3 regions of the Serratia aquatilis genome follow, and region 1 is predicted to be linked to each of the others. Evidence: predicted binding sites of a transcription regulator. Region 1 holds the regulator's gene; each other region holds the start of a gene.
The links. Region 1 encodes CRP, which controls carbon source genes, mostly activating them, when cyclic AMP is high. Its sites were predicted from a motif close to ATGTGANNNNNNTCACAT; they were not measured.

Region 1 (7,855 bases):
GCAGGTCGTTTGTGAACCCGAGGTTTTTACCTGTATCACCGTTAATGTGCCGTTGGCGAGGGTTGCATAATGTTGAGCGTTTTGATTGTTGATGACGAACCTTCCGCCCGTGAAAACCTGCGCCATCTGCTTGAGGAAGAAGAAGGCATCACTATTGTGGGCGAGTGTGCCAACGCGATTGAAGCCATCAGCCAGATTAACCGTCTGCGGCCAGACGTAGTATTTCTGGATATTCAAATGCCGCGCATCAACGGGCTGGAAATGGTCGGTATGCTTGATCCAAGCAGCATGCCGTATATCGTATTCCTCACGGCTTATGACGAGTACGCCGTACAGGCTTTTGAAGAACATGCGTTCGATTACTTGCTGAAACCGGCAGAACCAAATCGGCTGAATAAAACGCTGCAGCGTTTGCGTCAAAGCCGCACGCCGCAAAATATTGCCGCGTTGGAGGAGAGCGCAGGCTATCTGAAATATATCCCCTGTACCGGCCATAGCCGCATCTATCTGTTGCGCTTTGATGAGGTGATCGCCATCCGATCCCGCTCGACCGGCGTGTATGTGGTCCGTAATGATGGCATGGAGTGTTTTACTGAACTTACCTTGCGTACGTTGGAAAACCGCACACCGCTGGTGCGCTGCCATCGGCAGTACCTGGTCAACCTTGAGCTGGTGAAGGAGATCCGTTTTGATGAAAGTGGCTCAGCAGAAATGATTATGCCTGTCGGCGAACCGGTGCCAGTTAGCCGCCGTTATCTCAAATCGCTGAAAGAAGAGCTGGGACTGCGTGGCTAATGGGCTACCCGAAAAGCGGCTGGTTTGACAATGCCTCGGTCTATGAAAGAATACGCCCATTCTCTATGTGAGCTGAGTCAAACAATGGCCTACCGACACCCAGAACAGGTTGTATCCAAGAATTATCCATTGGTCAGTAGGATAAGTTTACCATGCTACTGCTGATCGATAACTACGACTCCTTCACCTACAACCTGTACCAGTATTTTTGCGAATTGGGGGCCGAGGTGTTGGTGAAGCGCAATGATGAATTGCAACTGGCCGATATTGAAAGGCTGGCTCCGCAGCATTTAGTGATCTCACCCGGACCTTGTACCCCAAACGAAGCGGGGATCTCACTGGAGGCTATTGGTCATTTTGCAGGCAAGCTGCCGATACTCGGCGTCTGTCTTGGGCATCAGGCTTTAGGGCAGGCGTTTGGTGCCGATGTCGTTCGCGCACGCCAGGTGATGCACGGTAAGACTTCCTGTATCCACCATAGCAACCAAGGGGTATTTACCGGCCTGAATAACCCACTGACAGTGACGCGTTACCACTCACTAGTGCTCGATGCCGCCACCTTGCCTGACTGTTTTGAGGTTACGGCCTGGAGCCTGCGTGATAATGAGCAGGATGAAATCATGGGCATTCGCCACCGAACGTTGGCACTGGAGGGGGTTCAATTCCATCCTGAAAGTATCCTCAGCGAGCAAGGGCATCAACTGCTGGATAATTTCCTTAAAAGTTAGTCGGTTAGGATTTTTTCGCTGCTGAAAGAGATTTGGGTTTGCTCTTTATTGGTTTTTTATGCATATTTTGTGATTATATTTTCACTTAGTGTCTATTCGCCTGGAGCGCTGATGTCCGAGAAACTGTCTGTAAACCGAAGCACCTTCGATCAGGTTATTCTGCCTGTCTATGCACCCGCTCAGTTTGTACCGGTGAAAGGCAAGGGCAGCCGTGTATGGGATCAGCAGGGGAGAGAGTATATCGACTTCTCTGGCGGTATCGCAGTGACGGCGCTTGGGCACTGCCATCCTGCGCTGGTGGCCGCATTAAAGCAGCAAGGCGAAACCCTGTGGCACACCAGTAATGTGTTCACCAATGAGCCTGCGCTGCGTTTGGCCAGCAAACTGATCGCTGCCACCTTTGCCGACCGGGTGTTTTTTGCCAACTCGGGGGCAGAAGCTAATGAAGCTGCATTCAAGCTGGCACGCCATTATGCTGTAACCCGTCACAGCCCTTACAAAACAAAAATCATTGCGTTTCATAACGCTTTCCATGGCCGTACCCTGTTTACCGTTTCAGTGGGTGGCCAGCCGAAATACTCTGATGGTTTTGGGCCGAAACCCGCTGATATTGTGCATGTTCCCTTTAACGATCTCGCTGCGGTCAAAGCGGTGATGGACGATCACACTTGTGCGGTGGTGATGGAACCGATCCAGGGGGAAGGAGGGATCACCGTCGCGGAGATGGCGTTCCTCAAAGGTGTGCGTGAACTGTGTAACCAATACCAGGCTCTGCTGGTGTTCGATGAAGTACAAAGCGGTATGGGCCGTAGTGGTAAGCTGTTTACCTATATGCACTTAGGCGTTACGCCAGACATTCTGACCACAGCAAAAGCGTTAGGCGGTGGTTTCCCGGTGAGTGCGATGCTGACTACCGAAGAGATTGCTTCTGTGATGCAGGTGGGTACTCATGGCACTACCTATGGTGGAAACCCGCTGGCGTGTGCGGTGGCTGAGGCGGCACTTGATGTTATCAATACGCCGGAAGTGTTAAACGGCATTGAGCATCGGCACGGGGTATTTGTGCAGGCTCTGCAGAAAATAGACAGAAAGTACGGTGTTTTCAGTGATATTCGTGGCTTGGGGTTGTTGATCGGCGCAGAGCTGAAAGCCGAATATCGCGGTAAGGCTCGTGATTTCCTGACCGCCGCTGCCGCGCGTGGCTTGATGATCCTCAATGCCGGGCCAGACGTGATCCGCTTCGCTCCTTCGTTGGTGGTGGAGCTGGAAGATATCGAAGAAGGCATGGCTCTGTTTGAGTTGGCTGTGCAGGATGTGATTAACGCCTAGGCTGTATCCCTTAACTGTCCGTGGTGCCGTCGCAGACCCAAAAGCCCATTATCAAGGCGGAGGGCGCAGAGTAGAGTGGCCCTCTGTTCAAGCCCGACAACGCAGAGGATGGGCTTTTGGGGCGCGACCCGCAGGGTTGGGGCCATTTGTAAGCATTGCTGCGTTATTCGCCGCTTATTTGGTCCACCAAACCTCACGGCTCACGCCTTGCTCTGCGTACAAATGACCGCCAGCGGCGCTCGCGTCCAGTTAAGGGGCACAGCCTAGTGTCTCTGTGGAGGCTGAATATCAGGTGTGGCCTCTACTATATTGAAAATCGGCAGGTATATGTCAGCCGTCACGTAGTCTGCGTTTTAACCAAATCCCATGGTGTGGGCGTTGGCGCCAGGCCAGTGACGAAATGGTATGCATCACGCCCAGGTGTGAAAGTATGCGCCGCAAGTGGCGCTCCATTTCGGTTATTGGCATATCTGGGTGCAAATCTGGCAACTGCATGATGCTGCTACTGGTGTTCGGGCCGTCATACTCCAAGCGCTGCTGGCAACTTTGTAGCGCAATCTCACAACTTTGCAGATATTCCTCAGCCAGCTTTGGCGTCAGCATATAGTGCTCGCGTGCCAGAATGGTCATCGCATTCAGATGTTCGACAATAAACTGGTTGTGGGTGATCCATAACCGCATATCTGCCAGATAATCTGATTTGAACCCCGGCTCCTGCATCGCCTGATTGAGAGAGGTAAACAGGGTGTTATGCGCTTGATTAACCGACATTCGTGCATAGGCCAATTGGGCGGCATCCGGTTCCTCTAGTAACAAGCGTAACGCCGTTTGGTCATGCTCCAACGCCTGATGCGCATTTTTACGCAGCAACCCACTCTGCCATTGCGGCCACAGCCAGATTGTACCGCCAAATACCAGCACGCAGCCGATGAGCGTATCTATCAGCCGAGGCACCAGGAAATGAGTGCCGTTGAGGGCTAAAATTTGCAACGTGTAGACTGCGGTAATGGTGAAACCGATCACCGCCAGCCCGTAGTTTTTACGTAGAACCAGATAAGCCACGAGGGTGACTACCAGCATGATACACAGCGTCACCGTCTCCGGCAGTTGTAACTGTAACAACCCTGCTGCAATCACTAACCCGGCCACCGTGCCAAGCGCACGGTGTTGGATCCTCACCCGCGTGGCGTTGTAGCCGTTCTGGCTGACCAGCATGATGGTCAGTAAGATCCAATAGGGTTTTGGCAGATTGAAAATCATCCCCAGGCTGCTGCCGACGGCGAGTATCACCCCCAGCCGGGTCGCATTTCGCAAGGCGTTGGATTTGGGTGAAAGATAACTCACCACCGCAGGCCAGAACGGTAACCGCGACTGATTGACCATCAGGTCACGGCGATAAAGTGGGCGCTGAGTGCGCAGCAGGCGTGCGATGCGGCTGAAGTGGTAATAGCAGAATTGCCCGACCGGCTTATCAGCATGTTGTGTGGCGACTTTTTCCAATGCAGCCAGCTCGTTCTTCATACCAAAGCGTTTGGAACGTCGATGATAAAGAATGTCGCCAGCCACTTCGCGCAGGCGCGCTGCGATAACTTGCGCATTGCGGCGGATAATCGCTTCGGCCTGACTTTGCTCAACCAGTTTTTGTACCTCTTCCGGCTGGTGCAGGCTGACGGTAATGTGTTCCTGCAGATCGAGCGCGACCTGGAATCTGCGCTGCAAACGCTTTTGCTCGACATTACTGGCATGGGGCAGGAAGTTGAGTTGCTGGTATAACAGGCTGATCAGATCCATCACCTGTTGTTGGCGTTTCAATAAAGGCGGTAGAGCGGTTTCCGGATCGGTGTGCTGAGTCAGCAGTGAGTATTTGGCTTCTAGATAGTCGGCCAACTGGATATAGAGTTGGCTGAGGGATTCACGCATCGGCTGCTCTTTCCACAGCTTGAACCAGAACCAGGTGAACAACCCGTACCACGCCGTGCCTACGATATACAGCAAGGGGGTATGCCATATGGGTACACTGCCCGCCATACTGAGTGAGAAGATGGCGGCGACAAGGGCGGCGGGCAACAGACGCGCGTGCAGTGGGCTGATTTCACCGCTGACACCGAGTAACAATGCCATTCCCAGCATCAGTAAAGGCAACGGAATATGCCACAGCAGCGCCTGCTGCAGCAAAATACTGCTGAGGGCGAACAACGAACCACCAACGATCAGACGTTTGAAGAAGCGTTTGTGGGGGGTATCTAGCCCAGCAATATTGCAACAGGCGGGAACCAGCGAGAACAGTAACCCTAACTGCAGGTTGCTAATCAGCAATCCAAAAACCACGGGTAGGCAAAGCACCAGTGTTTGTCGCAGTGCGTAATTGACTTCAGGGTGGTAGATCAGGCGACGCCACATGGTTTGCTATTCAGCAGCTAAAGACACGGCGCCTTGTAGCGCCGTGTTTTCAAGGATTAACGTGTACCGTATACGACAATAGTTTTGCCGTGAGCGGAAATCAGGTTTTGGTCTTCGAGCATTTTCAGAATACGACCGACGGTTTCACGCGAGCAACCGACGATTTGGCCAATTTCCTGGCGGGTAATTTTGATCTGCATACCATCAGGGTGGGTCATGGCATCAGGTTGTTTTGCCAGATTCAGCAAGGTCTGTGCGATGCGGCCAGTAACGTCAAGGAAGGCGAGGTTACCCACTTTCTCTGAAGTGACTTGTAGACGGTTTGCCATCTGTGCGGACAGGCGCATCAGAATATCCGGGTTCACCTGGATCAGTTGGCGGAATTTCTTGTAGGAAATTTCAGCCACTTCACAGGCTGTTTTTGCTCTCACCCAGGCGCTTCGCTCCTGGCCTTCTTCAAATAATCCGAGCTCGCCGATGAAATCCCCCTGGTTAAGGTAGGACAGGATCATCTCTTTGCCTTCTTCATCCTTAATCAGCACCGCGACGGAACCTTTTACGATGTAGTAAAGCGTTTCGGCTTTTTCACCTTGGTGAATCAGCGTACTCTTCGATGGATATTTGTGGATATGGCAATGAGACAGGAACCATTCAAGAGTCGGGTCTGTTTGCGGTTTGCCGAGAACCATTCGCTGTTATCCTCTGTTGTAATCGCTGCCTTGTATCACAGGGGTCAGAGTTCCCTGTAAAACGTGCTTCTAGCCTGGTTTATTATTAGTGGCTATCAACAGGTTTTGAGGCGTGTTATAGAAATACGCTTATGTTCTAGCATATTGACTTGCGTGGAGTGCTGCAAGCTACATTCTGTTAACATGCCAATATAGGGGCCTTTCCTTGGACATTTCCCTGAAATCGGTGACCTGGAAAGAGTTATTGCGGCTTTGTTTGTAGCACAGAGTGAGGCGAGTGTCTTGTGTTGTCTCGCTTCAGCATGATTAGCATCAGGTTCCGTTGCCAGTTTCTATGCGAAAGCGTACTTTGTTTTTCAGAAATAAACCGGAGAGTACAAAATGCAGGCAAGAGTCAAGTGGGTAGAAGGGCTGACATTTATGGGTGAGTCCGCTTCTGGTCACCAGGTATTGATGGATGGTAACGCGGGGGAGAAAGCGCCAAGTCCGATGGAAATGGTACTGATGTCTGTGGGTGGCTGCAGTGCTATCGATGTGGTGTCAATTTTGCAAAAAGGGCGTAACGATATCGTTGATTGTGAAGTAAAACTGACATCAGAACGCCGAGAAGAAGCCCCTCGCCTGTTTACCCATATCAACCTGCACTTTATTGTCGCGGGTAAAGGGCTGACCGATAAGATCGTGGAACGAGCGGTAAACCTTTCCGCAGAGAAATATTGCTCCGTTGCGCTGATGCTGAATAAAGCCGCCAGCGTCACCCATAGCTTTGAAATCCGCGAGATTGCCTGAGCCTACCAACGGTAACGCTGGCAGTATGTGCGCAATAAATCAAGAAAGCGCCGCGCCGTGATGGTTAGCGGCGATTTTTGCGAGTACAGCACGCAATACTGTGCCTGCGGCAGACAGTCGATAGGCAATGCCACCAGCTTATGCTGCAAATAAAGCGGCGTCGCCATCGCTCGTGCCACGATAGTCAGATAGCCAGCCTCCAGTACCATACTCAGTCCATATGCTACCGAATCAGAACGGATGGGCGTGTGGGGCAGCTGCTGGTAGAAGGTGCCGAGCACCGACTGTAGCTGCTGGTAATACCCCATGTCGGTTTCCGGTAATACCAGTTTTGCCTCGCGGAGCTCGTCCAGTGATTTCGCCTGTGCCAGCGGGTGCCCTTGGCGGGCAATAATACAGAAAGGGGCGTTGAACAGCGGCTCGCGCACCAAATCTTCTAAAGGTAGTTCCGGACTAACGGTGCCGACGGCAAAATCCAGGCGCCCCTCACGTAATGCTGGTAGTAGGGTCGACATCTGGGCTTCACGGATCAGCAGATTGGCCTGTGGAAATGGCTGTTTGAACTCTTCTACCAACTCAGGGAGTACCGTTAGAGCCAGTAAAGAAGAACATCCCACCGCAACGCTGCCCTGCGAATGCTGGTTCAACTGCTGGATCTCATCGGTGGCACGCTGTAGTTCTTCCAGAATCAGCTGCATTCGCAGAGCGAACGCCCGGCCCGTTTCGGTCAGCGTCATCCCCTGGCTACTACGAATGATCAACTGGGTTTCCAGCACTTGTTCCAATTCGCGAATAGTGCGGCTTACCGCTGGCTGGGACTGCCCCAGGGCACGCGCCGCGCCGCGAATGCTGCCGCTACGGATCACCTGTTGGAACACTTTAAGTTGCTGTAATTTTGGTAAATACCCCATTCCTGCCCCTATCAGCAAAAGCTATCACTACTTAAAAAATTGTATCTTATGCAACATGGTAAAAGCCTATAGTTTCTAAGGTATTGATATAAGTGATTGTTATTTAAGGTTATAAAGTGACCTGGATCACACTATCAAAACAAGCCCGCCAGGATGGGGGAGGTCTTAGTGATAACTTAAAGGAATACCAGCGATGAAAAGTCGTTCACTAATG
Region 2 (7,855 bases), 250 kb from region 1:
ACAGCAGTTCATCAACCTGCGCCGCGGCTCGCCAGGCCCTCTGCCGCCGCCAGTAGATAACATTCACGCCTTATGGAGCGCTGGTGAGCAATATGGGGTTGAGCAAGCGCTACGCATGTCGATTGTCGGTTGTGAAAACACCGTTCGCCAAGGATTGCTGAATTTGCTGCATGAAACCGCAGCGGATGAAATCATGGTTAATGGCCAGATCTTCGATCATCAGGCGCGCTTGCGCTCGTTCGAGATTGTTGCCGGGGTAAAAAATAATTTGGTGAAGGTATAAGTATGGGCGCCATTACGGCGCCCATAACTCTTTCAACGCTGGATCAAGTACCGAATAGTTGGGCCATCCTGCTGAATATCCAACACTGTGTAGCCGTGATTCCGTGCATCGAGTGGAATGTTATTAATCGACTGCGGGCAATCACTGATCACTTCCAGTATTTCGCCCACCTTTAGCTGTGGCATCGCCTCCAGCGTTGCCACAGCCGGGTACGGGCAAGGTTCCCCCACCATGTCCAGGCGGTAATCCGGCACTAACTCTACCTGTTTCATGCTTCACTCCTTAAGTTCACCACTGAGGCATCCTGTTTGGCACGGAAGAAACGTTTCTCCCACCACAACATGGCGGCAAAGGCAATGGCCAACATCAGATAGGTTACCAGCAGTCCGCCAATTGGCCCGAAGGTATCTAATAGGTTAATCTTGTCGTAACGGGTGGCAAGAGCAGGCGACAGAGCATCCCAGTAATAAGCCAGCAGCGTAGCACCAATAATGTTACCCAAACCTACCCACCAGTAATGGATCTGTCCTTCAATCGCACGATACATCCAACCGGTTTCGCACCCCCCAGCCAGCACAATACCAAAACCGAACAGCAAGCCACCCAGTACAGCGTTAGGCCCGGCCCACATAATTTTCGGTGATACTCCCAACTGTACATAGCTGAAGATACCGATGGCGCTCACCGCCATACCGAGAATAATCGCTTTAGCCATGTGGGTACGGCCTGTGATCCACAAATCGCGAAACGCGGAGGTGAAACAGATCTGTGCCCGTTCAATCAGCAAACCGAAGCCAATGCCAAATAGCATCGCGACCCCCATTTTAGGGGCATCGAACAGTGTCCACAGCGACCAGGCAATCGCGAGACAAAAGATCACCATTCCCAATCGAAATCGGCTGCGTGCCTGCTTAGGTTTTTGCGTTAATGGCGAGGCTGCGTTAACTTTCTGCAGTTTTACCGGAATGCGGAACATTGGCAGCAGAGTAAATTTGGCACCGAAGTAAGAACCTACCGCAGTAGCCAGCGCAAAAAACCAGGCATGCAGAGAAAATTGTGGAATACCGGTAAAAAAGGCCGCTAGATTACACCCCATAGCTAAACGTGCCCCAAAACCGGCAATAATCCCACCCAGCAATGCCTGTATAATGCGAATACGGTGTTGCGGCATGCGAAGTTTTATATTGTTAGCCCATAGTGCCGCAGCAATACAGCCAGCAAACATGCCGATAATCATGCGCCCATCTATACGCTCCAGCGGTGTCCCCTGCAGGCCAATCACCTTAAAATACCCCCACTGTTCAGGGTGGAAACCAAACCATTGCAATACGTGTCCGCCCCAGCGGGTAAACTCACCCGTCACGGCCCAGAAAGTGCCTGTCATACCGAAATAATAGGTAGAGAGTATCCCTGCGGCGATCACCGCAGGCATAGGTGCCCAAAAGCGCACCAGATATTGAGATTTGAATTGCTGCCAGCTCATGGCATCTCCCGTGCGAAACATCCGAAAAATAAGCCGTCAGATAATACGCCTGTTAACAGGATGTGCTGCGACTTTAGACATAAAAAAACCAGCCCGAAGGCTGGTTGAGGTTGATGACAAAGTCGCCTTCTGACCCGAGATACCCGGGCCTAGCGCACCGAGGGGCGCTCCGACGGCTTACGCCGTTACGACCCCATCGGCACGCTCTCCCTAATAACGGGGTTTGTCAGCAGTCTGAATCAGCCCGAAGGCTGGTTTTAGTATATTAATTAACCCTAAAAGGTTATATCAACAATTATGCATCACCAAAACGACGGCGTGGTGCAGCTGGTGCGGCATCATCACGGCGTGGGGCTGGTTTGGCAGCACGGCGTTCACCGCCATTACCTGCGCCACCTTCACGACGCTCGCTGAAAGAACGACGCGGAGCAGCACCTGCCCCTTCACGGCGTTCACCGTTGAACGGACGTGCACCACCACCACGGCGTTCACCGCCATTACCTGCGCCACCTTCACGACGCTCACGGCGCTCGTTTGGCAGTGCATCACCCAGTAGTTGCATATTCATCGGCTTGTTCAGAATACGGGTACGGGTAAAGTGATTCAGGATCTCGCCCGGCATGCCTTTTGGCAGCTCGATAGTAGAATGAGAAGCAAACAGCTTGATATTACCGATATAGCGGCTGCTGATGTCACCTTCGTTGGCAATTGCACCAACAATATGACGCACTTCCACACCATCATCGCGGCCCACTTCAATCCGGTACAGTTGCATTTCACCCACGTCACGACGCTCGCGACGTGGACGCTCACCTGCACCTTCACGGCTATCTGGACGTGCATCACGACGACGCTCGCCACCACGTTCATCACGATCGTTAAACTCACGGCGTTGACGCGGTTTGAACACAGGATCCGGTGGCAGGATCAGAGGACGTTCGCCCTGAGCCATTTTCAGCAGTGCTGCGGCCAGCGTTTCCATATCCAGCTCTTCTGCCGGTTGCAGTTTAGCAAGTAGTGCACGGTACATGTCCAGATCGCTGCTTTCCAGCTGTTGCTGTACTTTAGCGGCAAACTTGGCCAAGCGACGCTCACCCAACAGTGCTGCATTTGGCAGTTCAACTTCAGGAATAGTCAGCTTCATGGTGCGTTCAATGTTGCGCAGCAGGCGGCGTTCGCGGTTTTCAACGAACAGCAACGCACGGCCAGCACGACCCGCACGACCTGTACGACCAATACGGTGAACGTAAGACTCTGAATCCATTGGGATATCATAGTTTACTACCAGGCTGATACGCTCAACGTCCAGACCACGGGCTGCAACGTCGGTAGCAATCAGAATGTCCAGACGACCATCTTTCAGACGTTCCAGAGTCTGCTCACGCAGGGCCTGGTTCATATCGCCGTTCAGCGCTGCGCTGTTGTAACCGCTGCGCTCCAGCGCTTCAGCTACTTCCAGGGTCGCATTCTTGGTGCGTACGAAAATAATCGCTGCATCAAAATCTTCTGACTCCAGGAAACGCACCAGAGCTTCGTTTTTACGCATCCCCTGCACAGTCCAGTAGCTCTGGCTGATGTCTGGACGAGTAGTGACGCTGGACTGAATACGTACTTCCTGCGGATCTTTCATAAAGCGGCGTGTAATACGACGAATCGCTTCCGGCATGGTTGCAGAGAACAGCGCGGTCTGATGCTCAGCCGGGATCTCCGCCATAATGGTTTCTACATCTTCAATAAAGCCCATGCGCAGCATTTCGTCAGCTTCGTCCAGCACCAGACCTTTCAGGCCGGAGAGATTCAGCGTACCGCGTTTCAGGTGATCCAGCAGACGGCCTGGAGTACCTACTACAATTTGCGGGCCCTGACGCAGAGCACGCAGTTGCACGTCGTAACGTTGGCCACCGTACAGTGCCACTACGTTCACGCCGTGCATGTGTTTGGAGAAATCGGTCATTGCTTCAGCAACCTGAACCGCCAGTTCGCGGGTCGGTGCCAGCACCAGGATTTGTGGTGCCTTAACAGCTGCATCCAGATTGTGCAGCAGGGGCAGCGAGAACGCTGCCGTTTTACCGCTACCTGTCTGAGCCATGCCCAGTACATCGCGGCCGTTCAACAGGTGAGGAATACACTCAGCCTGGATCGGTGATGGTTTTTCGTAGCCCAGATCGGTCAGAGCAGAAATGATCGGAGCAGATAGCCCCAGGTCAGCAAAAGAGGTTTCAAACTCAGTAGTCATGTACACGTGCCTCATTAATAATGGCAGCCAGTCTACATAACTCGTCGAGAAAATTTTCAGTCATTTTCATTGAAAAGTGTGAACCGGCTCAAATTAGATTATAAAACAGACAAAAAAGCCATCGCCCGCCAAGGCGATTACTTTGGTTAAAAAAACCAATGTATATCAGGCTGATAATTGTCCGTCAGCTATTGCTGGTCCGATTCCGATAGGTCGTCTTGTTCTTGGCCTAACAGCGCCAATTCCAACAATGCATAGCGGTGCTCAACAAAGTTATGAACATTGTTAGCCACCGTCAGTTTGAACAGCGCCAAAGCGGTGTTCTTGTCCCCCAGACTTAGGTAATGCTTACCTAAATAGAAGTCAGTTTCACTGAGATGCTCAGCGAGCGAAGTGTTATCCGTTGCATCTGCCTTGAGCCTTTCCATCAGCGTTTTTTCGCTGATTTTGCCCAGGTAGAATTCGACAATATTCCATCCCCATTGCCCTCTGTCCGCTTTTTCGTAACGCTGTTCAAGCGCTGCGACAGCCTTCTTGGGATCGATTTCTCTTTCCGCAAGATAAAGCCATAAAGAACGGAAGGGATCGTTTGGGTCGTCTTGATAAAACGCCTGCAGATCATCCTGCGCCAACGGGAAGCGGCCGCCATAATACAATGCGATGCCCCGGTTTAAACGCGCGTAATTGTAAGTTGGATCAAGCTCTAGTACAGAATCAAACGCTTCATAGGCAGCATCAAAATTGCCTGCCTGCGTTAAGTAAATGCCCAGGTAGTTGAAAACTTCCGGCATATCAGGACGTATCGCTAGCGCTTGTGAAAAATCATTGCGCGCCAGTGCACGTAACCCAAGACTATCATACAGCACACCGCGCTCATATAAAAGCTGCGCGCGCTCTTCGTCCGTCAGTGCCCGGCTGGCAAGTATTTGTTCCATGCGCGCCAGGATCACTTCCTGCTGCAGCGTTGGCTGCAACGGAATAGCCAGAACTTCGTCTTTACGCCAATCATGGTTGCTGCATCCTGCCAGCAATAGTGCTGTCGCAACATAACACCAGCGCAAGAAAGGCTTCATTTCCCACTCCCGAAGACAAACATTGGATGAACGTCCTGTCCTCCGCTTGCTAATACGCGAGTATCCTACTCGCTCGACAAGAACAGCCCCTGCCTGCGCAAGGGGCTGTAAAACTGCTGATACAGTTACTCTGCTTCTGGTACAGGAGCCGCAGCCGCTTCAGGCGCCGTAGCTTCTTTGATGCTGAGGCGCACACGGCCCTGGCGATCCACTTCCAGTACCTTAACCGGTACTTCCTGACCCATTTGCAGATAATCGGTCACTTTCTCAACGCGCTTGTCAGCGATTTGAGAGATGTGTACCAGACCTTCTTTACCGCCGCCGATGGCCACAAAGGCACCGAAATCAACGATACGGGTAACTTTACCCTGATACACGCGGCCAACTTCAATCTCAGCAGTAATCTCTTCGATGCGGCGGATCGCGTATTTCGCTTTCTCACCATCGGTAGCAGCGATTTTCACTGTACCATCATCTTCAATTTCAATTGTAGTCCCTGTTTCTTCGGTCAACGCACGAATCACAGAACCACCCTTACCAATCACATCTTTGATCTTGTCTGGATTGATCTTAATGGTATGAATGCGCGGTGCAAACTCGGAGATATCGCCACGTGGAATGCTGATTGCCTGTTCCATCACGCCCAGAATGTGCAGACGAGCACCTTTGGCTTGGTTCAGAGCTACCTGCATGATTTCGCGGGTGATGCCTTCGATTTTGATATCCATCTGCAGGGCAGTGATACCCTCACGGCTACCGGCCACTTTAAAGTCCATGTCGCCCAGGTGATCTTCATCACCAAGAATATCAGACAGAACCACAAAGTTTTCTTCTTCTTTCACCAGGCCCATTGCGATACCCGCAACCGCTGCCTTGATTGGCACACCCGCATCCATCAGTGCCAAAGAAGCACCACAGACGGAAGCCATTGAAGAAGAACCGTTGGATTCGGTGATTTCAGACACCACACGTACGGTGTACGGGAAATCCTCCGGCTTAGGCATCATAGCCAATACGCCACGTTTTGCCAGACGACCATGACCAATTTCACGGCGCTTAGGTGAACCCACCATGCCGGTTTCACCTACGGAGTACGGAGGGAAGTTATAGTGGAACAGGAAGTTATCGGTCTTCTCGCCCATCAGTTCGTCAATGTTCTGCGCGTCACGTGCGGTACCCAGCGTGGCGGTAACCAGCGCCTGAGTTTCACCACGGGTGAACAAGGCTGAACCGTGAGTACGCGGCAGAACGCCAGTACGAACATCCAGACCACGGATCATGTCTTTCTCACGGCCATCGATGCGAGGTTCGCCGCGAAGTACTCGGCTACGTACCACATTCTTCTCAACGGTACCCAGGATGTCCTGAATTTCACCAGCATCCAGCGTTTCGTCTTGAGCCAGCAGGGTTTCCACTACGCTGTCTTTGATTGCATCAACCTGAGCGTAACGCTCCTGTTTTTCGGTAATGTGGTAAGCATCACCCAGACGGATTTCAGCCAGTTCCGCAACGCGTGCATGCAATGCTTGGTTCACCGGGGCAGGCTGCCAATCCCACTTCGGTTTACCCGCTTCACCAACCAGAGCATTAATGTTTTCGATAACCACTTGCTGTTGTTCATGGCCGAACACCACAGCACCGAGCATCTGATCTTCGCTCAGTACGTCAGCTTCGGATTCCACCATCAGCACAGCACCTGCAGTACCGGCAACCACCAGATCCAGACGACTTTCTTTCAGTTCGTCAGTTGTTGGGTTCAACACATACTGGTTGTTGATGTAACCCACACGCGCAGCACCGATTGGGCCATTGAACGGAATACCGGACAAGCTCAACGCTGCAGAAGCACCGATCATTGCAACAATGTCAGGGTTAACCTGCGGGTTGACGGAAACCACGGTCGCGATCACTTGTACTTCATTCAGGAAGCTGTCTGGGAACAGTGGGCGGATTGGGCGGTCAATCAGGCGCGAAGTCAGGGTTTCGCCTTCGCTCGGGCGGCCTTCACGGCGGAAGAAGCTCCCCGGGATACGGCCAACGGCGTAAGTACGCTCCTGGTAGTTCACGGTGAGTGGGAAGAAACTCTGGCCTGGCTTGGCTTTTTTCTGGCCCACTACGGTAACGAATACTGCGGTATCATCCATGCTCACCATAACAGCAGCAGTGGCTTGACGTGCCATCATACCGGTCTCGATAGTGACGGTATGTTGGCCATATTGGAATTTGCGAATGATCGGTGTCAGCAAAATTTAATCCTTGGTTGGCGGCGCGCAATCGTATTGACGACTCGACACGCCTTTGATTTAACTTGCCTTCTCACTACATCCTCGCGACTAATGACAATCCTTACCGCTCACCGGGATAAGAGCTCTCATTAGCCGCGCGAACCTCTGTAATGGAAGGTCCTCTCTAATACATTAACCTGATTTGCTTATGCTTCCTAGAAGAAAGGGGCCAAATTAGGCCCCTTTCCACTGAAACTCGCTAGATTAACGACGCAGACCCAGACGCTCGATCAGGCTGGTGTAACGCGCTACATCTTTACGCTTCAGGTAGTCCAGCAGCTTACGACGCTGAGAAACCATACGCAGCAGACCACGACGGCTGTGGTGATCTTTTTTGTGTTCTGAGAAGTGGCCTTGCAGATGGTTAATCTGTGCAGTCAACAGGGCAACCTGAACTTCAGAAGAACCGCTGTCGTTAGCATCACGACCGAAATCAGCTACGATTTTAGCTTTAGCTTCAACACTTAGAGACATTGTAATACTCCAGATTATAGA
Region 3 (7,855 bases), 950 kb from region 1:
GATCGCCTGGTAGAGGAAGGTGATGATGCCATCCCGTCGGTACTCGATCTCTACCCAGAGGCGGATCGCCAGCAGTTACGTGCGCTGGTACGTAATGCGCAAAAAGAGAAGGCCGCTAACAAGCCGCCAAAATCCTTCCGCCAAATCTTTCAGTATCTGCGCGATCTGGCAGAGGCGCAGCAGTGATCCCTCGCAGCATCACAGGGGCTCTCCCCTGTGATGCACTACTACCGTGTAGCTGTTTCACGGATATTGAAGCGCAATTGTCCCTCTAACTCTTCTTCTGCTTCTTCAAACAGCAGAATAATGGCACCAAAACGGCGTTTGCGACGTGCATTGAGGTTGATAAATTCAATCTCGACCGGCAGGCGGATGCCGCCAGTCACCGTATCCCACAACGCGTCCAGATTAGCACCAAATCCTTCACCCAATGCAAACTGGTCAGCAAAGCGGCGATAGAAAGCCGGTAAGTCTGGTATCTGGTTAAAATCGAACTCTATTTTCCCCATCGACTCACTCCACCCGAATGAAGCTTTTATAATGGTCGCGTGTGACAAAAATCAAACCGTCATCAGAATACAGTAACCGCTCGGCACCGCGATGACCGCATTGGTAGTTGATATCCGCCTCGCGCCATATCCGGCCGTTTGCCTTAGGTAAACGCCCTTCACGATTCGAAAAACGATCCCCGCCAATCGCCTTGCCCGGCAAAACCTTACACAGATTACCGTCTTGCGCATTCCAGCCCAGCTCGCGAGCCTGCTTTTTGGTGATGTAGTAGTTCGGTAACCGTTGGTGCTGCTGCAGATAGCTGACGACCTGCTTGTGTTCCGTCAGCTTATCAATACCCTCTGCTGAAGCAGAGACAAGGGGAATAACTCGTTCTCCATTCCCATACAGAGCGCTGAAACCGGCCACGATAACGGCAATAAATATCGCCACAAGCGTACGTTTGTTCATAACTTCCCTGAATCTATAGCAAAAAATAATCAATATGAGATGACCAGGCAGTGCCCCCAACATGGCAGGAGCAAACAATCATGCCATTTTCCAACCTATCTGACACCTTGTAGATACACGCTAAAGTGTGACTAGGCTGTGTCCCTTAACTGTCCGTGGTGCCGTCGCAGACCCAAAAGCCCATTATCAACGCGGAGGGCGAAGGGAGATCAATCGATCAAAGCATGACGATAGAGGTGTAACATGTCTGCCAGGCGTTTTACTGGCCCAGTGACGCTGAGCGGCGCGCTGTTTTCTACCAGTTTCTGCTGGTATTCGTTCATCTCTTTCAGCAAACGGTCGTAGTAGTAGGCACGTTTGGTATCGTTCTTCGCGGATACCACACTATCAGCCGTGCTGCGGATCTGTTTATGAAATGCCGAAAGCTCCTCTCTATCCGGGATTTCGGCCATCTGCATCCGCTGGTGGGCAATGATCAGATTGAGCGCCAGCCGGTATTTGGCAATATCGTTCGGGAACATCATCAAAAGTTGATTCAGGCGCTGATATAACGCAGGCAGATGATTTTCCCGGCGGCGAGCGGCTTTGGTAGTCAACGCCGACACGGCACTGCTGACAAGTTGGTTCATCAACGTGCGCCCCGTGCGTTCGCGCGAAGTGTCACGGATCAGGAACAAGACGATCATGGCGACAAAACAACCGATAATTTGGCCAAGGGCGCTATCGATAAAAGAACTTACGTGAAAACTCATCGGGTTACTCAACACGATGATATTGATGGTACTCAACAACGTCCCTAATGAACCCAGACGCCGTTTCTGCACTTCGATACCGATAAAGAATGCCAATATGCCTAGACTCAGGCACAGCAAGAGCATGCTTTGCTGTGTTGCAGGCAGGATAAACATGTAGAACAGCGCGCCGAAAGGAAGCGCCATCAGTACGCCCAACTGGAAGTCTAACGCCGTCATTTTCGGATTCGGTGTGCGCACCGCCAGTGCAGTGACAACGGCAATCATTACCATAAAGCCGCTACCCGAGGTCCAACCGGTCCACAACCAGAACAAACAACCGATGGATGTGGCAACCCAGGCGCGTAGCCCGTTAATCATCGCGTGGTGGCCTTCAGCCGATGGTTTTTTCACCACCACCTCTCCGGCAAGTATCTCGCTTTCAACCGTATTGATACTGCTGTTGGTATGCACCCCTTTTGCCACCAACAGGTAACGCGTTGCTGCGCCTACCCAACTGGTGACCGTATGCAGCGTTTCATCGCTGCGGTTAATAGCCAGAACCTGATGCACCAGCTTCATACGCTGATGGATCTCCGCTGGGTTTTCCGCGGGCACCATCAGCAGTTCGCGGATATTTGCTTTCACTGCATCAGGATGATTGAGCAGAATCAGATAGGTTTCACAAGCATGGGTAATCAGTTCAAGAGAGAGCGTATGCAGCGCCAGCATACGGCTGTTAACTCGCTGCCAACGTGAAGATTCCAGCATCAGATTGCTGCGCATCCCGTTCAGCGCAGTGGTGCTTTTCACCAAATCCCCCCAGACGCGGTCAATATCCTCTTTTTCTGCGTTGCTGATACACATCTGCATCAGTTTGTATTGCTTGACCAGCAATTGATCCACCGCGCGATCGATATCCTGCTTGATTGAACGGGGTGAAAACAGCAAGTCAGCCAAAACCGCACTGACGATACCAAGTACAATCTCACTACAGCGTTCTATAGCGAACTGCGGGGCTGCCAGCAGCGTGTTGGGAGCCGATGCTGAAGTCACAATAATAATCAGTGCCGTATAGCCCGCCAACCCCCAAGCGTAGGAGTTTTCGACCTTAATCAATGAGGAGATCCAGGTACAAATCCCCAACCAGATACAGCAAAGCATTAGCATCACTACCGGCGCGCGTGCACACAAAACAATGATCAGCAAACCGACAAAACAGCCTGCAAATGTACCGAAAATACGCAGCCAACCACGATAACGGATGGCACCTGAAAACGGTTCGCCTCCGGCAGCAAAAGCCGGGCCAGCAACCACAATAGCGGCCGTCAACACCGACCAGCGAGGGGTTTCCAGGTGTAGGTGAAAGCCAACAAACAGCGCAAAGACAAGCGCAAAGCTAAGCTTAAAAGAGAACCTCAGGCGGCTAAAAGTAGGGTTTTTCATCAACCAAACTCACGTAACCGGTGCATTAGTCTGCTAAGCGGCGAGCGGCTGGTTGCGCGATCGCTCTTGCCAGTAATGACCACGGTAGCCGTAGTGCCCGCCGGATAAGGGTTTTGCTGGTCCAACTCGTCCAAAATGATTTTTACTGGTACACGCTGTGCCAGGCGCACCCACTCCAGATTACTGTCGATGGACGCTAATCCCTTGCTGTTAACAGAGCTACTGTTGTTGTTCACCGCGGCGGCGACACTGTCGACAGTACCGCGCATAATGCGGTTGCTGCCAAGGGGAGTGATTTCTGCACGATCTCCTTTGTTCAGGCCGTTAAGCTTGGTTTCTTCCAAATAGGCGATGATATAGAAGGTATTTTTCTTCACTAATGCCACCGCAGTGGCCCCCCGGTTGATAAATTCCCCCGCGTGCACATTCAGGTTGGTCACCCAACCATCAGCGGGTGCACGTACCGTGGTACGTTCAAGATCCAACTTTGCCAAATCACGGACAGCGATCGCTTTCGCCAATTGCTGCTGTACGGTTTGCAGCACGTTACTGGATTGATCAATCTCTTCCTGCGACATTGCCTTTATCCCCAGATGAACACGGCGCCCCGCCTCCCGCTGTTTCTCTGCTGTCAACGCCTGATAATAAGCCACATCGGCGTTAGCCTGTGCCAACGCCTGTTGATAACGTGTCGGGTCGATTACAAACAGAACCTGGCCTTGTTTCACTAGTTGGTTGTCCGTGACCGGTACCTCCGTCAGCAAACCGCTGACATCAGGGGCAATAGCGACAATATCGGCGCTAAATTTGGCATCACGCGTCCACGGCGACTCGGTGTAAAACACCCAGGCCTTGAACACGGCCATCGCCGCCAGCAAGATCAGGATCAAGGTGATCGCAATTCGGGTTATTTTCAATGAAAAAGTTTTCACAGCGACCTCAGAAAAAAAGAGATGAAACCAGATAAAACAAACAGCAATACAGCGCAGTATTGAATAACGCCGGATGCCAGACAAAATCGTAAATGCCGGTGGGTTGTAGCAGGCGACGTAAGATGAAAAACAGTACCAGCGACACCAAAAGCACAAAAAAAACCGGAGGGAACGACAGTCCGAAGATGACCATGACCGGAAGCAAACTCATCACTTTTTCCTTAATTGTTTACTGCACCGGGACCGTGCACTGCTCGTATCACATTCTATTTACATTATAACCAGCAGACGCCAAACACTGTCACCCAGATAAGGCTATGCACTTTAATAGACCATGGTGCTATGACAACCTCAAAAAACCGTTATCGGGCGGAGGTTGCAAGAGCAAGGGTGGGCAACCTATTGTCCAGGCCATGAACCTGAAAAAGAGGTAAACTCAGAACATATTTCCGTGGAAGGGAATGTATGGATTACCAGCGGGGTGCTCGAACCACGGCAGTATCCGTGACATCATTACCCCCAAAGCGTTTATACTCGTCATACTTCAAGTTGCCTGGGTGTTGGCTGCACCCGTTCGCACCAGTCACATAGTGGGCTATGCTCCTGGCGACGCTCGGTCTTGCCGCCTACATGCAACTCGAATTATTTAGAGTATAGAACACCTTATTCTCCAACTGATTCCGAGTAGCAACCAGGCACAGCCCATAACACTGCGGCTAGAAAGGCGAAGGATACGCCCGACCGCATTATATTAGCCTGCTTACTATATCTCATCTACAATTTGTGATCTAAATCACTTTTAAGCCAGAGTGAACAATGGAAAGACTAAAGCGTATGTCGGTGTTTGCCAAAGTAGTCGAGTGCGGTTCATTCACTGCAGCGGCACGCCGGCTCGACATGAGCGTTTCCTCCATCAGTCAGACCGTATCTAAACTGGAAAATGATCTGCAGATGAAGTTGCTTAACCGCAGCACACGCAGTATTGGCCTGACTGAAGCAGGTAAAATCTATTACCAGGGCTGTAGGCGCATGCTGCAGGAGGTAACAGAAGTCCATGAACAGCTTTATGCCCTGAACAACACGCCAATCGGAACGTTGCGAATCGGCAGTTCTTCCACCATGGCGCAGAACGTGTTATCGACAATGGCTGTTGAAATGCTGCAAGAATATCCTGGTTTGACAGTGAATCTGGTGACCGGCATTCCAGCTCCCGATCTGATAGCCGACGGGTTGGATCTGGTGATCCGCACCGGAACATTGCAGGATTCCAGCCTGTTCTCCAAACGATTGGGTTCGATGCCGATGGTGGTTTGTGCCGCCAAGAGCTACCTTACTCTGCACGGTACGCCGCAGAAACCCAGTGATATGGGGAATTTTTCCTGGCTAGAGTACAGCGTAAGACCGGACAGCGAGTTTGAATTGATGGCACCAGAAGGGATCAGCACGCGAATTTCCCCACAGGGGCGCTTTGTAACCAATGATTCGCAGACCATGATCCGCTGGCTGAAGGCAGGAGCCGGAATTGCCTATGCACCGTTGATGTGGGTGATTGAAGAAATCAAACGCGGAGAAATCGAGATCCTGTTCGCAGGTTACTACTCTGAACCCCGCCCGATCTACGCCCTTTACACCAAAAAGGATAAACTGCCGCTGAAGGTTCAGGTGTGTATCAACTATCTGACAGATTACTTCAAACGCGTGGCGGAGGTTTATCAGGGTTACCGTTAATTCCTCTCATCCTGACGCCAACGCAGAGAGCAACTCTTTTTGGTTACAAGCAATAAGGTTTATCCGCTTAGTAATATAGCTTTTCAATATATAAAAATTGTTTTTTCGCTACTATATACGCATAAACGAAGACTTTTACCTTCATAAAACATATGTTATCAACTATTTTGTTCTTTCCCTCATCAATAGCGCAGTTATGCTGATAAAATTTTAATATTTAAACGTAAAAACTATCGCAGATAATATTTTAAGAATATCCAGCCAACCTAACCCCAGCCCCCGTTCTGATGGGATTTGACTGTGCTTGCTTCTACCCCTGCGGGTGTGATTTATTAATCAGTCGAGAAAAATGGCGCTGGCTCGTCAAATTGAAATCACCCTCATCAATAATAAAACCTCAGCACAACATTAAATGACAGGAATCACCATGGAAAGAATTCCCCGCTCGCACGTGGTTTATGCCATGTCGCGTGATAATGCCCCTGTGGCAAGTATTGCCAGCGGCAGCGACGTTTGTTTTGAAACCTGCGATTGTTTTGAAGATCAGATCGCTTCTGAACAGGCCGAGTTTACTGCTTTGGATTGGAACCGAATCAATCCGGCAACCGGGCCTGTTTACGTTAAGGATGCCATGCCTGGCGATGTTTTACGGGTAGAAATCAAGCGTATTACAGCGCGCAGCAATCAGGCGGTTATGGTTACCGCACCGGGTCTTGGCGTGATCGGTGATGAACTGCAACAACCGCAGATCCGTACCGTACCCCTGGAAGAGGGCTTTGCATTGCTGCCAGGTGGCGTTCGCTGGCCATTAAAACCGATGATTGGCGTTATTGGCGTTGCACCCGCCGGGATACCGGTGCCATGCGGCACACCAGATGCCCACGGCGGCAATATGGATTGCAAAATCATCACCGAAGGTTGCACGCTCTGGCTTCCGGTTAACGTTCCCGGGGCGTTGTTTGCCCTCGGCGATCTGCATGCCGCAATGGGCGATGGCGAAGTCTCGGTCTGCGGGCTAGAGATCCCTGGCGAAGTGGTAGTGAATTTGAGCGTGGTAAAAAACCGCGCACTGCCTACCCCAATGATGAGCACCGCAGACGCACTGTATACGCTGGCCTCGGCCAAAACGCTGGATGAAGCAGCTCAACTGGCCACACGCAATATGGCGCACTTTATCACCGATTACAGCCATATTTCGCTGGCCGACGCCATCAACCTGATGAGCATCACTGGCGATCTGCAAATCTGCCAGGTAGTCGATCCGCTGAAAACCTGCCGCTTCGCGCTACCACGTAGCGTTGCTGCACAGCTAAATATTCAGTTGGACTAGGGGCCAAAACATGTCTGTAGAACAATTTGGCTATAAGCAGGAACTGCACCGCACCCTGACTCTGAAAGATCTGGTGATTTACGGCATGATCTTCATGGTGCCCATTGCTCCCTTTGGCGTATTTGGCTACGTGTGGGAAGGAGCCCAAGGCATGGTGGCGCTGGCTTACCTGATTGGTATGGTAGCAATGTTCTTTACCGCCATGAGCTACTGGTCAATGTCACGGGCTTTTCCGGTATCCGGTTCAGTCTATGCCTATGCACAGCGTGGTATTCATGAAACCGTCGGTTTCTTTGCCGGTTGGTTAATCCTGCTGGATTATATACTGGTGCCTTCGTTACTGTATATCGTCAGCGCTGCAGCGCTGGGCCCGATCCTGCCAGACGTTCCTGCCTGGGTGTGGATCGTGACGTTTATCGTGATCAACAGTGCGATCAACCTGATCGGTATTCAGTTCACCGCCAAGGCCAACCGCTATATTCTGGTCGCAGAGATCGTGATCCTGACCATCTTTGTGGTGATGGGTTTGATTGCCCTGTATTCCGGTGAAGGCTCAGGTGGCCTGACGCTGAACCCACTGTATAACGCCGAGAAATTTAGTCTGCCTTTGGTAATGGGGGCCGTCTCTATTGCCGTGCTGTCTTTCCTGGGCTTTGATGGGATTTCAACGCTTTCTGAAGAGAGTAAAGGTGGGGTCGATGCAATAGGGAAAGCTTCGCTCTATGCAT

Region 2: yrbN (protein YrbN) is a predicted target of CRP. The motif match lies at 4,079-4,096, and genes of this name have one in related genera.
Region 3: aaeR (HTH-type transcriptional activator AaeR) is a predicted target of CRP. The motif match lies at 4,851-4,868, and genes of this name have one in related genera.

The regions. Positions count from the first base shown of each region.
Region 1 is NZ_CP173186.1:4,999,352-5,007,206, reverse strand. Features, by position in the region: gene SAQUA_RS22845 (LytS/YhcK type 5TM receptor domain-containing protein) at 1-70, shown strand, start outside; gene btsR (two-component system response regulator BtsR) at 70-795, shown strand; gene SAQUA_RS22835 (aminodeoxychorismate synthase component II) at 948-1,523, shown strand; gene SAQUA_RS22830 (aspartate aminotransferase family protein) at 1,635-2,852, shown strand; gene SAQUA_RS22825 (YccS/YhfK family putative transporter) at 3,183-5,252, opposite strand; gene crp (cAMP-activated global transcriptional regulator CRP) at 5,309-5,941, opposite strand; gene SAQUA_RS22815 (OsmC family protein) at 6,323-6,730, shown strand; gene SAQUA_RS22810 (LysR substrate-binding domain-containing protein) at 6,733-7,641, opposite strand; gene SAQUA_RS22805 (MFS transporter) at 7,835-7,855, shown strand, end outside.
Region 2 is NZ_CP173186.1:4,749,562-4,757,416, forward strand. Features, by position in the region: gene SAQUA_RS21480 (luciferase-like monooxygenase) at 1-283, shown strand, start outside; gene yedF (sulfurtransferase-like selenium metabolism protein YedF) at 316-555, opposite strand; gene yedE (selenium metabolism membrane protein YedE/FdhT) at 552-1,766, opposite strand; gene SAQUA_RS21495 (DEAD/DEAH family ATP-dependent RNA helicase) at 2,062-4,002, opposite strand; gene yrbN (protein YrbN) at 3,992-4,072, opposite strand; gene nlpI (lipoprotein NlpI) at 4,191-5,075, opposite strand; gene pnp (polyribonucleotide nucleotidyltransferase) at 5,201-7,321, opposite strand; gene rpsO (30S ribosomal protein S15) at 7,565-7,834, opposite strand.
Region 3 is NZ_CP173186.1:530,344-538,198, reverse strand. Features, by position in the region: gene yjgA (ribosome biogenesis factor YjgA) at 1-186, shown strand, start outside; gene SAQUA_RS02400 (barstar family protein) at 228-509, opposite strand; gene SAQUA_RS02395 (ribonuclease) at 514-960, opposite strand; gene aaeB (p-hydroxybenzoic acid efflux pump subunit AaeB) at 1,170-3,137, opposite strand; gene aaeA (p-hydroxybenzoic acid efflux pump subunit AaeA) at 3,137-4,069, opposite strand; gene aaeX (p-hydroxybenzoic acid efflux pump operon protein AaeX) at 4,077-4,280, opposite strand; gene aaeR (HTH-type transcriptional activator AaeR) at 4,886-5,797, shown strand; gene SAQUA_RS02370 (acetamidase/formamidase family protein) at 6,225-7,127, shown strand; gene SAQUA_RS02365 (APC family permease) at 7,138-7,855, shown strand, end outside.